4 regions of the Streptomyces sp. NPDC019890 genome follow, and region 3 is predicted to be linked to each of the others. Evidence: riboswitches for the same ligand, from Rfam matches in the RefSeq annotation. Region 3 holds a riboswitch; each other region holds the start of a gene.

Region 1 (3,123 bases), on a different contig from region 3:
CGCCCGGGCCCGCTCCACGTCGCCCCGCGCCACCGCGTCCACGATCGCGCCGTGCTCGGCCCAGGAGTCGACGGGCTTGGCCGGCTGCTCGACGGCGTACATCCAGGCGATCTTGTGCCGCAGCTGGGTGAGCAGGGCGGTCAGGCCGGGGCTGCCGGAGGCCTGCGCGAGCGTCTCGTGGAACCAGCCACCCAGTGAGCGCAGATCCTCGCCCTGACCCCGGCGCGCCCGCTCCTGACCCAGCCTGACCAGGCCACGCAGCACCTTGAGGTGTGCCTCGGTACGCCGCTGGGCGGCGCGCGCGGCGCCCAGCGGCTCCAGCAGCATCCTGATCTCCAGCAGGTCGGCGGCCTCCTGCTCGGTGGGCTCGGCGACGCAGGCACCGGCGTGCCGGCGGGTGGTGACGAAACCCTCGGACTCCAGGGTGCGCAGGGCCTCGCGCACCGGGACACGTGAGACGCCGTAGCGGCGCGCCAGCTGCTCCTCGGTCAGCCGACTGCCCCGCTCGAATACACCGGAGACGATGTCGTCGCGGATCGCCGTGCATACCGAGTGCGCGGGAATGCGCATGACCGAACCTCCGCTTTAATCCGCGCGAAACGCAGCCGATTGACGTCTGTTCGGTCGACTCTATTGCAGCGAGCACGATTTTCCGAAGGCTCTCCGGAATCCATGGATATCTTTTGGCCAGTGCCTCAAAGGCAGAAGGCCCCGGCGGCACGCCGGGGCCTTCTCCACGAGCTGTACGAGCTGTCCGCTCAGACGTTCACACCGTGTGCACGCAGGTACGCGACCGGGTTGATGTCGGAGCCGTACTCGGGGCTGGTGCGGGCCTCGAAGTGCAGGTGCGGCCCGGTGGTGTTGCCGGTCGCGCCGGAGAGGCCGATCCGCTCGCCCGGGGTGACGCTCTGGCCGACCGAGACGCTGATCGACGAGAGGTGGCCGTACTGCGTGTACGAGCCGTCCTTCATCTTGATCACGACGTTGTTGCCGTACGCGCCGCCCCAGCCGGCCTCGACGACGGTGCCGGAGCCGACCGCGTGCACGGTGGTGCCGGACGCCGCATGGAAGTCGATGCCCGTGTGGCTGCCGGAGGACCAGATGGCGCCGCCGGCCTTGTAGCCGGTGGAGATGTACGAGCCGGAGATCGGGGCCACGAAGGAGTTGAGGCGCTTGCGCTCGGCGTCGCGGGCGGCGCGCTCCCTGGCCTCGCGGGCTTCCTTGGCACGGACCTCGGCCTTGTGCTTCGCCTCGGCCGCGGCCTTCGCCCTGGCGGCCTCCTGCTCCTGGGCGGCGGCCTGGTCGGCGATCTGGTCCGCGAGGGTCTCGGCGGTCACCACCGGGGTCAGGCCGGTGTCCTCGACCGCGGTCGTGCTCGTGTTGGCGGCGAGCGCCGGGGAAGCGAGGGTTCCGATGACGCCGGTCGTGGCGAGGGCCGCGGCACCCGCCATGTTCGCGCTGCGTCGCGACAGGCGGCTCGGGGCACGGTGCTTCCCGGTGGCACGGGTGAACGCCATGTAGTGGCTGATCCTTTCCTTCCTTCTCGCCTACCGGGTTAGCTGACGGGTTCGGAGCAGGAAGGTCTCCTACGGGCCCCTCCGCACGGGTGCGAAGGCGTCCGATTCACCCCAGGGACATGGGTCCCCGGCTCCCCAGGCTCGCGCCTGACGGGGACTCGGCGATGACTGTCCGATGCCGCGGATGCGGCGGGCTTCTGGCGGACAGCCGGACCGACGCTAGGCCGGGCCACTTTCAATCACCAAACAGACAGGCTTTTTTGTAGCGCATCCCACAGGGCAGACACGCAGCCTCTCCAACAAAGCGGACATAACACGGAACCCCGGCTCCACTCTGGATGCCGGGGTTCCGCTTGTTTGTAAGGAGTTGTTTGCCGGCCGAGGAGCACCGGCTTTCTCAATCAGCCTGTGACAACACTCACTTCACCGATGCCCAGCGCCCGCACCGGCTCCTCGATCTCGTCGGCGTCGCCGACGAGCACCGTGACAAGACGGTCCACCGGGAAGGCGCTGACGGCAGCCGCCGTCGCCTCGACAGTGCCCGTCTCGGCCAGCCGGACGTACAACTGCGCCTGGTAGTCGTCCGGGAGGAACTGCTCGACCTGGTCGGCGAGCGTGCCCGCGACGGAGGCGGCCGTCTCGAACTTCAGCGGGGCGACACCCACCAGGTTCTGCACGGCGACATCCCGCTCGGCGTCGGTCAGCCCCTCGGCCGCGAGCGTACGCAGCACCTTCCAGAGGTCGTCCAGCGCCGGTCCGGTGTTCGGGGTGTCCACCGAGCCGCTGATGGCGAGCATCGCGGCGCCCGACCCGTCGGGGGCGGAGCGCAGCACCTGGCCGAAGGCGCGTACGCCGTAGGTGTAGCCCTTCTCCTCACGCAGCACGCGGTCGAGGCGGGAGGTGAGGGTGCCGCCCAGGCAGTACGCGCCGAGCACCTGCGCGGGCCACACGCGGTCGTGCCGGTCCGCACCGATGCGGCCGATCAGCAGCTGCGTCTGCACGGCGCCCGGCCGGTCCACGATCACCACACGGCCGGTGTCGTCGGCGGCGATCGGCGGTACGGGACGGGGCGCTGCCTTGTCGCCCGTCCAGGTGCCGAGGCTCTCGGCCAGCACGGCGTCCAGGTCGACCCCGGTCAGATCGCCGACGATCACCGCGGTGGCGGTGGCGGGCCGCACATGCGCCTCGTAGAAGGCCCGTACGGCCGCGGCGTCGATCCGGGCCACGGTCTCCTCGGTGCCCTGGCGGGGACGCGAGATACGCGCCGCGGCCGGGAAGAGCTGCTTGGAGAGCTCCTTGGCGGCACGGCGGGCCGGGTTGGCCGTCTCGTGCGGGATCTCGTCGAGACGGTTGCGTACGAGCCGCTGCACCTCGCTGTCGGCGAAGGCGGGTGCGCGCAGCGCCTCGGCCAGCAGGCCGAGCGCCTTGGGCAGCCGGGAGACCGGGACCTCCAGGGAGACGCGGACGCCGGGGTGGTCGGCGTGCGCGTCGAGGGTGGCACCGCAGCGCTCCAGCTCGGCCGCGAACTCCTCGGCGCTGCGCTTGTCGGTGCCCTCCGACAGGGCGCGCGCCATGATCGTGGCGACGCCGTCGAGGCCCTCGGGCT
Region 2 (3,123 bases), on a different contig from region 3:
GCCGTTCAGGATGTTCATCATCGGAACGGGCAGCAGGTGCGCGTTCGGGCCGCCGAGGTAGCGGAAGAGCGGCAGGTCGGAGGCCTCGGAGGCGGCGTGCGCGACGGCGAGGGAGACGCCGAGGATGGCGTTGGCGCCGAGGGAGGACTTGTCCGGAGTGGCGTCCAGGTCGAACATCGCCTGGTCGATCAGGCGCTGCTCGGTGGCGTCGTAGCCGACGAGCTCCGGGCCGATCTGCTCGATGACGGCGAGGACAGCCTTCTCGACGCCCTTGCCCTGGTAGCGGTTCTGGTCACCGTCGCGGAGCTCAAGAGCCTCGAACGCACCGGTGGAGGCGCCGGACGGAACAGCAGCACGACCCGTGCTGCCGTCGTCGAGGCCAACCTCGACCTCGACCGTGGGGTTGCCTCGGGAGTCCAGGATTTCCCGGGCTACGACGACGTCGATGGACGGCACGAGCATCTCCTTCTGGGATGTGACGCTTGAAGTGCAGGGTCTCTTTGGCCTTGCGACATGAGCCTAACCGGCTCCAGGGCTGTGGCCAGCCGATGCCCGCCCGCTGGGACAAAAAAGGCCCCCAAGGCTCGCGGCAGCGGACAAAGGGGTACAAGGTCTACCAGCGGGTAACGGCCTGCGGCGGCAGGCGGGGGACGACAGACAGAACCCCGGCCCGGTGCGTACGGGGGAAAACGCACCGAGCCGGGGTGGCTGGGGGACGGGGGTCCGCCGCTTCCGGTGGGCCGCCGGGTCCACCGGAATCCGGGGTCCGGATGTCCGGTCCCGGACAACTGATGCAGAAGTCCGGGTGGGGCCGGCTCAGGTGGAGCTGCCGGCCCGGGACCTCGGGTCAGCTCAGGTGGAGCTGCTGGCCCGGGTAGATCACATTGGCGTCGCTGATGATGTCCTTGTTCAGGTCGAACAGCTTCGTCCAGCCGCCCTTGACCTTCTCGGCCTGCGCGATCTTGCTGAGCGTGTCGCCGGCCTTGACCTTGTACTCGCCGTCGCCCTTCTTGAAGCCCGTGGCCTTGGCGGCGGGCTTCGGAGCGGCCGGGCGCGCGGAGCGGGTGGTGGGGGCCTCGGCGCGCTTCGGGGCGGGCTTCGCCTGCTGCGCGGTGCCGGAGTCGGCGGAGCCGCCGTCGTACGCGGCGTTGGACAGACCCACGCCACAGTTCGGCCACGCGCCCTTGCCCTGGCCCGCGAGGACCTTCTCGGCGACGGCTATCTGCTGGTCCTTGGAGGCCAGGTCGGCGCGCGAGGCGTAGGCGGTGCCACCGTAGGCGGCCCAGGTGGAGTTGGTGAACTGCAGGCCGCCGTAGAAGCCGTTGCCGGTGTTGATGGACCAGTTGCCGCCGGACTCGCACTGGGCGACCTGGTCCCACTCGGCGGCGGTGGCGGCGGAGGCCGAGGTCGCGCCGAGCAGCGGGACGGCGAAGGCGGCACCGGTGACACCGGCGAGCGTGGCGATGCGAGTGGTCTTCGACGGGCGGCGGTGCTTGCCCTTGCTGGAAAACAGCATGGAACGTCTCCTCACCGACGCCTACGAGGTGAGCTGTCGGGTTCGGGCCTGTGAGTTGCCCGGTCGTGCGTCCTAGCGCGCGACTTCACCCCTAGCCGGTTGGTGACCACCTCTCAGTGGCCGGGGCCGGCGCTTACCTTGGGTCCCCCGCTCCTGCCTTCGGCGCTCTACGCGACGACTACTCCCCCCGACCGACGGCAGGATTCGGCGTGACGGTCAGTGGTGCCCGCGATGGCGAGCGGTCAGACCGTAGACACACCTCTCCCCGATGTTCAAAAGATGAACATCGGGGAGAAATCGCCCATCTCGCCTCTCCGGTAACACTCGTTTCCGCAGGTAGCGGGCGGAATGAGCGATTCCGCCCGACGAGTCATGCCAGTTGGGACAAAGAGACTCATGTCTCACTTGCGCAGACTCGGACATAAGCCCGCGAACTGCCGCTACTTCGCGCCCAGATCGAGGCTCTGGCCAGGAAGGATGAGGTCGGGGTCGTCGCCGACGGTCCCCCGGTTCGCCTCGTAGAGCGCGGTCCAGCCGCCGGAGAGCTTCTCCTTGTTGACGATCGCGGACAGGCTGTCGCCCGCCTGGACGGTGTACTCGCCCGACGGGACGTCCGAAGTGTCACTCTTGTCCGCTTCGGCGCGTGTTGGGCCGTCACTTCGCGAGGCATGACGTCCCGCTTCGCGCGTGTTGTCCGTATTGCCCGGCTCGGTCTCCTCCGGGGCGGACTCGCCGCGGTGCTTACCGCTTCCGCTGTCGACGCCCGCGTCCGCGCTCGGAGTGGCATCGGGCGTCGCCGGCTCCGTCGCGTCCGCGGACGGTTCGGCGGACGGCTCGGCAGAGGGCTCCGCGGCCTCGGACGGCTCGGTCGTCTTCGGCGACGCGTCGGGCGCGTCCGGCGCGTCCGGCGCCGCCGGGGCGCTCTGGCCGGGCAGGGGCAGGACGCCCGGGTCGACGCCGGTCGCGGCGCCGTCGTTCTTCAGCCCCGCGATCGCCGCACAGCCGGGCCAGGCCGCCGGGCCCTGCGCCTCCAGGACCTTCTCCGCAACCGCGATCTGCTGGGAGCGGCTGGCGAGGTCGGCGCGCGCCGCGTACGCGGTGCCGCCGAAGCTCTGCCAGGTCTCCTGCGAGAACTGCAGCCCGCCGTAGAAGCCGTTGCCGAGGTCGGCCATCCACATGCCGCCGCTCTCGCACTCCGCGACCCGGTCCCACATGGAGGCGTCGGCGGCGGAGGCCGAACCGGCACCGAGAAGGGGGATCGCGATGGCCGATCCGGTCACACCTGCCGCGACAACGATGGCCGGAGCCTGACGGGGGCGGCGGTGTCGACCATTACCGGAGAGCATGCGGTTGCCTTTCGCGTGACTGCCGAGACGGCAGTGAAAGTAGCTGCATAGGAAGGCATGTCACAAGTCGATGCAGCGGAGATCACGTGAAAGTCACAGTCTTGACAGACCGTCAGATCTGTCGAGTCCTGAACTCAACGGGCAGTGTGCGCAATCCACGCATAATGAGTCCCCCACGCCACCGCAAATCGGCTGGATCACCCGCAAGCCGCAAGTCCGGCATTCTCCTGAGCAGCGTGGCGATCGCGGTCTGCCCCTCCA
Region 3 (3,123 bases):
CCGACCCGCTGGACCGGCTCGCGATCCAGCAGGGCTTCACCCAGCTGCACCCCGCGCGGGTCATGGCTGCCTGGGTCACCGACAGCCCCAATGTCCAGCTCAACGGCCGCGTCAGCACGCTGCGCCTCCGCTTCGTCAGCGCGATGGCCGGTGTGCTCGGGGTCGGCGGCGACCTCACCGCGTGGAGCGAGGAGGAGCTCGCCGAGGCACGCGGCTGGGTGGAGCTCTACAAGCAGATCCGGCCGCTGGTCCAGCACGGCGAGCTGTACCGGCTCCGGGCGCCCGAAGGCGGGCTCAGCGCCGTGCAGTACGTCCGCGGCTGCGAGACCGTCGTACTCGCCTGGCTGCAGGCGCAGCACTACGGAGAGCAGCCGCCGCGGCTGCGGCTGCGCGGCATCGACCCGGCGGCCGGCTACGCGTGCGTGGACACCGGCGCCGTACACCGCGGGTCCGTGCTGCTGCACCACGGACTGCACACCGGACTGAAGGGTGACCTGGACGCCACCGTGATCAGGCTGCGCCGCCGCTGAGGCGACTCGCGGCAGGGCCCGGGCCCTGGACGCAGGGCGGTGGAATTCCTCCGGCCAAAAAGGCGGGAATGTGGACGTAAGTGAGAGCCCTCGTCATTAAATGACGCTTCTGTCCGAATTGGACGATTAGATATAACGTGCCCCGTCTGCAAAGGAGATGGGGCACGCCTCGTGAGCAGGATCATATTCGTGACGGTCCGTGGCGGCGTGTGGGGCGTGAAATCCCTTACGGGCCGGAGAGTTGCGGTTCCCGGTTCCACGGAGGGTGACGGGAAATTTCCCCTTGATGCCGCAGTGGCCCATGATCGGCGAAAGCAGTGGCTTGTTCCTTTTGATCCGGCTCGTTTAGCGTCACCGTCAATCCGGACGGACCGCCTAATCCTGCCGCCGCCCGGAATTCGAAACCCACCCACGCGTGGCAGGAGCGGGGGACCCAAGAAGTATGCCGATTCCGGACATCCCGGACGGCTCGGGGTTAAGTCGTGCATTTTGCTCGACCGGGCATCTCCAGCCCGAACCCGACAGCTCACCTCGCAGGCGCCGGAGAGGAATGCGCCATGCCCGGAAAGGGTAAGCACCGCCGTCCCAGGACCAGCCCGATCACCCGCGGATTCGTCGCCGCCGGTACGGGTGGCGCCGCCATCGCCCTTCCGCTGATGGGCGCCGCCGGCGCCCATGCGGCCGGCCAGACCGCGCCCGCCGCGACCTCCCACACGGCGGTGACCGCCGCCACCCCGCAGGTGCCGACGACCGCCGCCACGGCCCCGCTCGCCAAGAAGCAGGCCGCCCCCACCACCTACCGCGTCGTCGCCGGTGACTATCTCTCCAAGATCGCCGACGAGCACCATGTCCGCGGCGGCTGGAAGAAGCTGTACGAGGACAACCGCAAGCAGGTCGGCGACGACCCCTCGCTGATCCACCCGGGCCTCAAGCTCACCCTCGGCGGGAAGTCGAAGGCGAAGGCCCACCACGAGTCGAAGCCGCGCCCGGAGCGCAAGGCAAAGCCCTCCTCCGGTGACGCTCAGGCCTCCGCCTCGAAGGCCTCCGCGCAGTCCTCCTCCGGTGACTCGGCGAGCGCCTCGCAGACCAGCGGCTCCGGCTTCACGGCCCCGGTCAGCGGCGCGACCGTGATCACTCCGTACCACCTCGCCGGCTCCATGTGGTCCAGCGGCTACCACACCGGTGTCGACTTCGCCGCCTCCACCGGCACCACCGTCAAGGCCGTCGGTCCGGGCACCGTGGTCTCCGCGGGCTGGGGCGGCGCTTACGGCAACGAGGTCGTCATCCAGCACGGCGACGGCAGCTACTCGCAGTACGGCCACCTCTCCTCGCTCGCCGTCTCCGCCGGCCAGAGCGTGAGCGGCGGCCAGCAGATCGGTCTGTCCGGCTCCACCGGCAACTCCACCGGTCCGCACCTTCACTTCGAGATCCGCACCGGCCCGAGCTACGGCTCGGACATCGACCCGCTGGCGTACCTGCGCCAGCACGGTGTCTCGATCTGATCCACCGGTCCCGCCGATCCCCTCGCGCCGAATCCCCCAGCGGCGCGAGGGGATTCGGCGTATTCCGGGTTGGGGGAAACTTGACCGGTGGTATAGATCACCCCTCGTCAACCCCTCCTTACGGTCGCGTAGGTCACACCCGTAAGGGAAAGATATGGACTCGTGGCAGACGATTCGAGAGACAAGAACAGTGGCGCATTCGGGTCGTACGCGGCTATCGGTGACAGCTTCACCGAGGGCGTCGGAGACCCGGGCCCCGACGGGACGTACGTCGGCTGGGCGGACCGGTTCGCGGTCCTGCTCGGCGACCGGATGCCGGAACACACCTTCAGGTACGCCAATCTCGCCGTACGCGGCCGTCTGCTCGACCAGATCGTGGCGGAACAGGTGCCGAGGGCGAAGGAACTCGCCCCGGATCTGGTGACGTTCTGCGCCGGCGGCAATGACATCATCCGGCCGGGCACCGACCCGGACGACGTGGCCGAGCGCTTCGAGCGGGCCGTCGCCGAGCTCACCGGAGCCGTCGGCACGGTCATGGTGACCACCGGCTTCGACACGCGCGACGTGCCGGTACTGCGCCATCTGCGCGGCAAGATCGCCACGTACACCGCGCATGTCCGGGCCATCGCCGACCGTTACGACTGCCCCGTACTGGACCTATGGTCGCTCAAGTCCGTGCAGGACAGGCGTGCTTGGGACGCCGACCGGCTGCATCTGTCGCCCGAGGGCCACACGAGGGTCGCGCTGCGAGCCGCCCAGGTGCTCGGCATCGAGGTGCCCGCCGACCCGGACCAGCCGTGGCCGCCGCAGCCGCCGCGCGGCCCGCTCGAGGTGCGCCGGGACGACATCCAGTGGGCGCGCACGCATCTGGTGCCATGGATCGGGCGGCGACTGCGCGGCGAGAGCTCCGGCGACCATGTCGAGGCCAAGCGCCCCAATCTGCTGCCTCTGTAGCGGTGCCGGGTGCGGGTGCCGTGACGCACCCGCGACCCCGGCCGCTCTTCAGACCCGGTCCGAGTGCAGCCCCGCCGCGCTGATCAGCGCCGTACTGCCCTCGCCCGTACAGGCATGGGCGCCCGCCAGTGCGCCGA
Region 4 (3,123 bases), on a different contig from region 3:
GGAGCCGGTCGGCGCTGAGGTTGGAGGCGGCGATGGCACGCACCTTGCCCTCCTTCACCAGCTGGTCCAGCGCGGTGATGATCTCCTCGACAGGGACGCTCGTGTCGTCGAAGTGCGTGTAGTACAGGTCTATGTAGTCGGTGCCGAGCCGCTTCAGGGATGCCTCGGCCGCGGCCTTGACGGTCGCGCCGGACAGGCCCTTGTACTGCGGGTGGGAGCCGACCTTGGTCGCCACGACGACCTCGGAGCGGTTGCGGCGGGCGGCGATCCAGCTGCCGATGACGGTCTCGGACTCGCCGCCCTCGTTGCCCGGCACCCAGGCCGAATAGGCGTCGGCGGTGTCGACGAAGTTGCCACCGGCAGCGGTGTACGCGTCGAGCACGGCGAACGACTGCGCCTGGTCGGCGGTCCAGCCGAAGACATTGCCGCCGAGGGCGAGCGGGAAGACGGCGATACCGGACGAGCCCAGCGTGCGGAGAGAAGTCATGGGTTGATCAACAGCGATACGGTGCGACCTATTCCACGTTCCGCAGTCGGGCGACGGGGTCCACCTCCCGCGCGGCTGCCACCGCGTACGGGGCGGCGCGGCACGCAACAGCGCCCCGGGCGCCGAACGGCGCGAGGGGCGCTGAGCAGTGCGAGGGGCGCTGAGCAGTGCGGAACGTCAGACAGTGAGGCCCTTGTCGCGCAGCCAGGTCATCGGGTCGATGCCCGTCCCGCCCGCCGTGTGGACCTCCAGGTGCAGATGCGGGCCGGTCACATTGCCGGTCGCACCCACGCGGCCGATCGTCTCCCCCGTCGACACCTTCTGGCCCGCGCTGACCGAGATCGAGGACTGGTGGGCGTACCAGATCTCCGTGCCGTCATCGAGCTCCAGCACCGTGCGGTAGCCGTAGGAGCCGGACCAGCCCGCCGACTTGACGGTGCCGCTGTGGACCGCCTTGAGCGGCGTGCCCGTCGGGGCGGCGAAGTCCAGGCCGGTGTGGTAGCCCGAGGACCACATGGAGCCGGCCTCACCGAAGGTGGAGGTGATCGTGTACGAGGAGGTGGGCAGCGAATAGCTCGCGGCGAGCTTGGCGAGGCGCTCGGCCTCCGCCTTGGCCGCCGCGGCCTTCTCGGCCGCAAGCTTCTCCGCCTCGGCCTTGGCCTCCGCCGCGGTCTGCTGCTTCCTCGCCTCCGCCGCGGCCTTCTCGGCCGCCAGCTTCTCCGCGGCCGCCTTCGCCTCGGCGTCCGCCTCGGCCTGCTGCTGCTCGGCCTGCTGGAGGATGCGGGCGCGCAGCGCCTCACCCGCGCCGGCCGCGCCATCGGCAGCGGTCTTGGAGTCGGTGTCCGAGGCGAGCGTCACCGCCGTGAGCGGTGAGGTGTTGCCGGCGTCGGTGTCCGAGGAGTCGTCGGACAGCAAAGAGCCCACGCCGGGAAGGGACTTGGCGTCGGGCAGGTTGTCCGCGATCGAGTCGGGGAGCGATATGGAGACCGGCGGCTTGTCCTGCGCGGTGGCCATGCCGCCCGCGCCGACCGCGGCGATCACGCCGACGCCGAGCACCGTGGAGCTGCGGGCGAGCCCGCCGCGCTGCTTGACGACACGGTGCCGTCCGCGCACCGGACGAACGGAGTCCTCGGTGGGGTTCCATTCCTCCCACGCCCGCTCCGCCCCCTCTTCGCCGCTGAAGAAGTCGGGCCTGAAGGGTGCTTCTGGGGCAGGGGTGTTGGACGCCACTGAGGCGTACTCCTTTCCTTCCTTCTCGCCTACCGGGTTAGCTGACGGGTTCGGAGCAGGAAGGTCTCCTACGAGCGCTTCGACCGCGGAAAAGAGCGGCAAAAGGTGCCCGATTCACCCCAATTGGTGGTTCCCCGGTTCCCTTGCGGGATTCGGCGCACGCGCACGGTGCCGTCTCTTGCGACGGCTGGGACGACCGCGCTGCGTTATCGAACGTTAATAGACGCCAGGGCCGGATTCCAAGCTGTTCCGAGTGATCGTTAACGAGTTCGTCACGGACTTACCGGGACACAAACGGCCGGATACGGGCGACTTGATCGCCTCTCCTCTCACACCTTCACCTGACGGTGGTTCATATGTGATGCGGAGGGGTGCGCTTCGACTACACACGGTGCGGGTCCGGTGGCCTTCCCTGGCTCTGACTCTTCGCTCTGACCACGGGGACGATCCTGCGGCGGCCCTGCTGCCCCTGCCCGGGACGGCTGACCGCCAGCAGGGCCAGGTCGTCCGTCAAGCCGCCACCGGTATGCAGTCGAACGTCGTCGACGAGCGCGTCCAGCAGTTCCTCCGGCCCGGGAAAGAGCCGGCCGCCGAGCCGCGCGGCCGGGTCGTAGAAGACGCCGTCCGCGTCGCGCGCCTCGGAAAGGCCGTCCGTGTAGAGCAGCAGCGTCGCCCCGGCGGGCAGCGGAAACGAGTCCCCACGGTCCGGCCATCCGCTCAGCTCGCCCATGCCCAGCGGCAGCGCGGCCTCGGTCGGCGCAAGCGCGTGCACTTTCCCGTCGGCGTACAGCACCAGCGGTTCCGGATGGCCACGGTTCACCACGCGCACCATCTCGTCGCGGCGCGGGATCTCGGCGATCACTGCCGTGGTGAACTCCTCGAAGATCTCCAGGCTGTCCCGCCGTGTGCCCTCGCGCGCGAGCGCCCGCTCCAGGCGCTTGGCCACCCCTTCGAGCGTGGCCTCCTGCTCGGCCGCCTCCCGGAACGCGCCGATGACCACGGCCACCGCCTCGACCGCCTCCATCCCCTTGCCCCGTACGTCGCCGACCACCAGGCGCACCCCGTACGGAGTGTCCTGCACGGCGAAGAGGTCACCGCCGATGAAGGCGTCCGCCTGCGCCGCCTCGTACCGCGCGGCGACCTGCAGCCCGCCGATCCGTTCGGCGGGCGTGGGCAGCACGGCGCGCTGCGCGGTCTCGGCGATGACGCGGGCGGAGGCGAGGCGCTCGCCGCTGAGCCGTACGACCCGATTGATGATGAGCGCGAGCCCGGCGACGGTGACCACGGTGAACAGCTCGGTGTTGGCCGAGACGCTGTCCAGGGTGTCGTTGTAGATGTGCAGACCGACCACCGCGGCGACGGCCGCGACACCGGTGAGCAGGGTGGTGAGCCAGGAGAAGAAGGGG

What was found. Region 3 has a riboswitch for cyclic di-AMP ahead of ACI2LP_RS26545 (peptidoglycan DD-metalloendopeptidase family protein). Riboswitches for the same ligand answer to the same signal wherever they lie in the genome.
Region 1: another riboswitch for cyclic di-AMP. It lies ahead of ACI2LP_RS29300 (M23 family metallopeptidase); the one in region 3 lies ahead of ACI2LP_RS26545 (peptidoglycan DD-metalloendopeptidase family protein).
Region 2: another riboswitch for cyclic di-AMP. It lies ahead of ACI2LP_RS14440 (transglycosylase family protein); the one in region 3 lies ahead of ACI2LP_RS26545 (peptidoglycan DD-metalloendopeptidase family protein).
Region 4: another riboswitch for cyclic di-AMP. It lies ahead of ACI2LP_RS32560 (M23 family metallopeptidase); the one in region 3 lies ahead of ACI2LP_RS26545 (peptidoglycan DD-metalloendopeptidase family protein).

Annotation. Positions count from the first base shown of each region.
Region 1 covers NZ_JBJDQK010000013.1:152,787-155,909, forward strand. The annotation lists gene ACI2LP_RS29295 (GntR family transcriptional regulator) at 1-570, opposite strand, end outside; gene ACI2LP_RS29300 (M23 family metallopeptidase) at 759-1,517, opposite strand; cyclic di-AMP (ydaO/yuaA leader) riboswitch at 1,530-1,691, opposite strand; gene ACI2LP_RS29305 (M16 family metallopeptidase) at 1,919-3,123, opposite strand, start outside.
Region 2 covers NZ_JBJDQK010000004.1:473,708-476,830, reverse strand. The annotation lists gene eno (phosphopyruvate hydratase) at 1-462, opposite strand, end outside; gene ACI2LP_RS14440 (transglycosylase family protein) at 848-1,516, opposite strand; cyclic di-AMP (ydaO/yuaA leader) riboswitch at 1,520-1,691, opposite strand; gene ACI2LP_RS14435 (transglycosylase family protein) at 1,957-2,862, opposite strand; gene ACI2LP_RS14430 (cytochrome P450) at 2,975-3,123, opposite strand, start outside.
Region 3 covers NZ_JBJDQK010000011.1:6,898-10,020, forward strand. The annotation lists gene ACI2LP_RS26540 (alpha-galactosidase) at 1-530, shown strand, start outside; cyclic di-AMP (ydaO/yuaA leader) riboswitch at 927-1,083, shown strand; gene ACI2LP_RS26545 (peptidoglycan DD-metalloendopeptidase family protein) at 1,088-2,032, shown strand; gene ACI2LP_RS26550 (SGNH/GDSL hydrolase family protein) at 2,195-2,986, shown strand; gene ACI2LP_RS26555 (carbohydrate kinase family protein) at 3,035-3,123, opposite strand, start outside.
Region 4 covers NZ_JBJDQK010000023.1:12,377-15,499, reverse strand. The annotation lists gene ACI2LP_RS32565 (aldo/keto reductase) at 1-487, opposite strand, end outside; gene ACI2LP_RS32560 (M23 family metallopeptidase) at 665-1,717, opposite strand; cyclic di-AMP (ydaO/yuaA leader) riboswitch at 1,729-1,885, opposite strand; gene ACI2LP_RS32555 (PP2C family protein-serine/threonine phosphatase) at 2,100-3,123, opposite strand, start outside.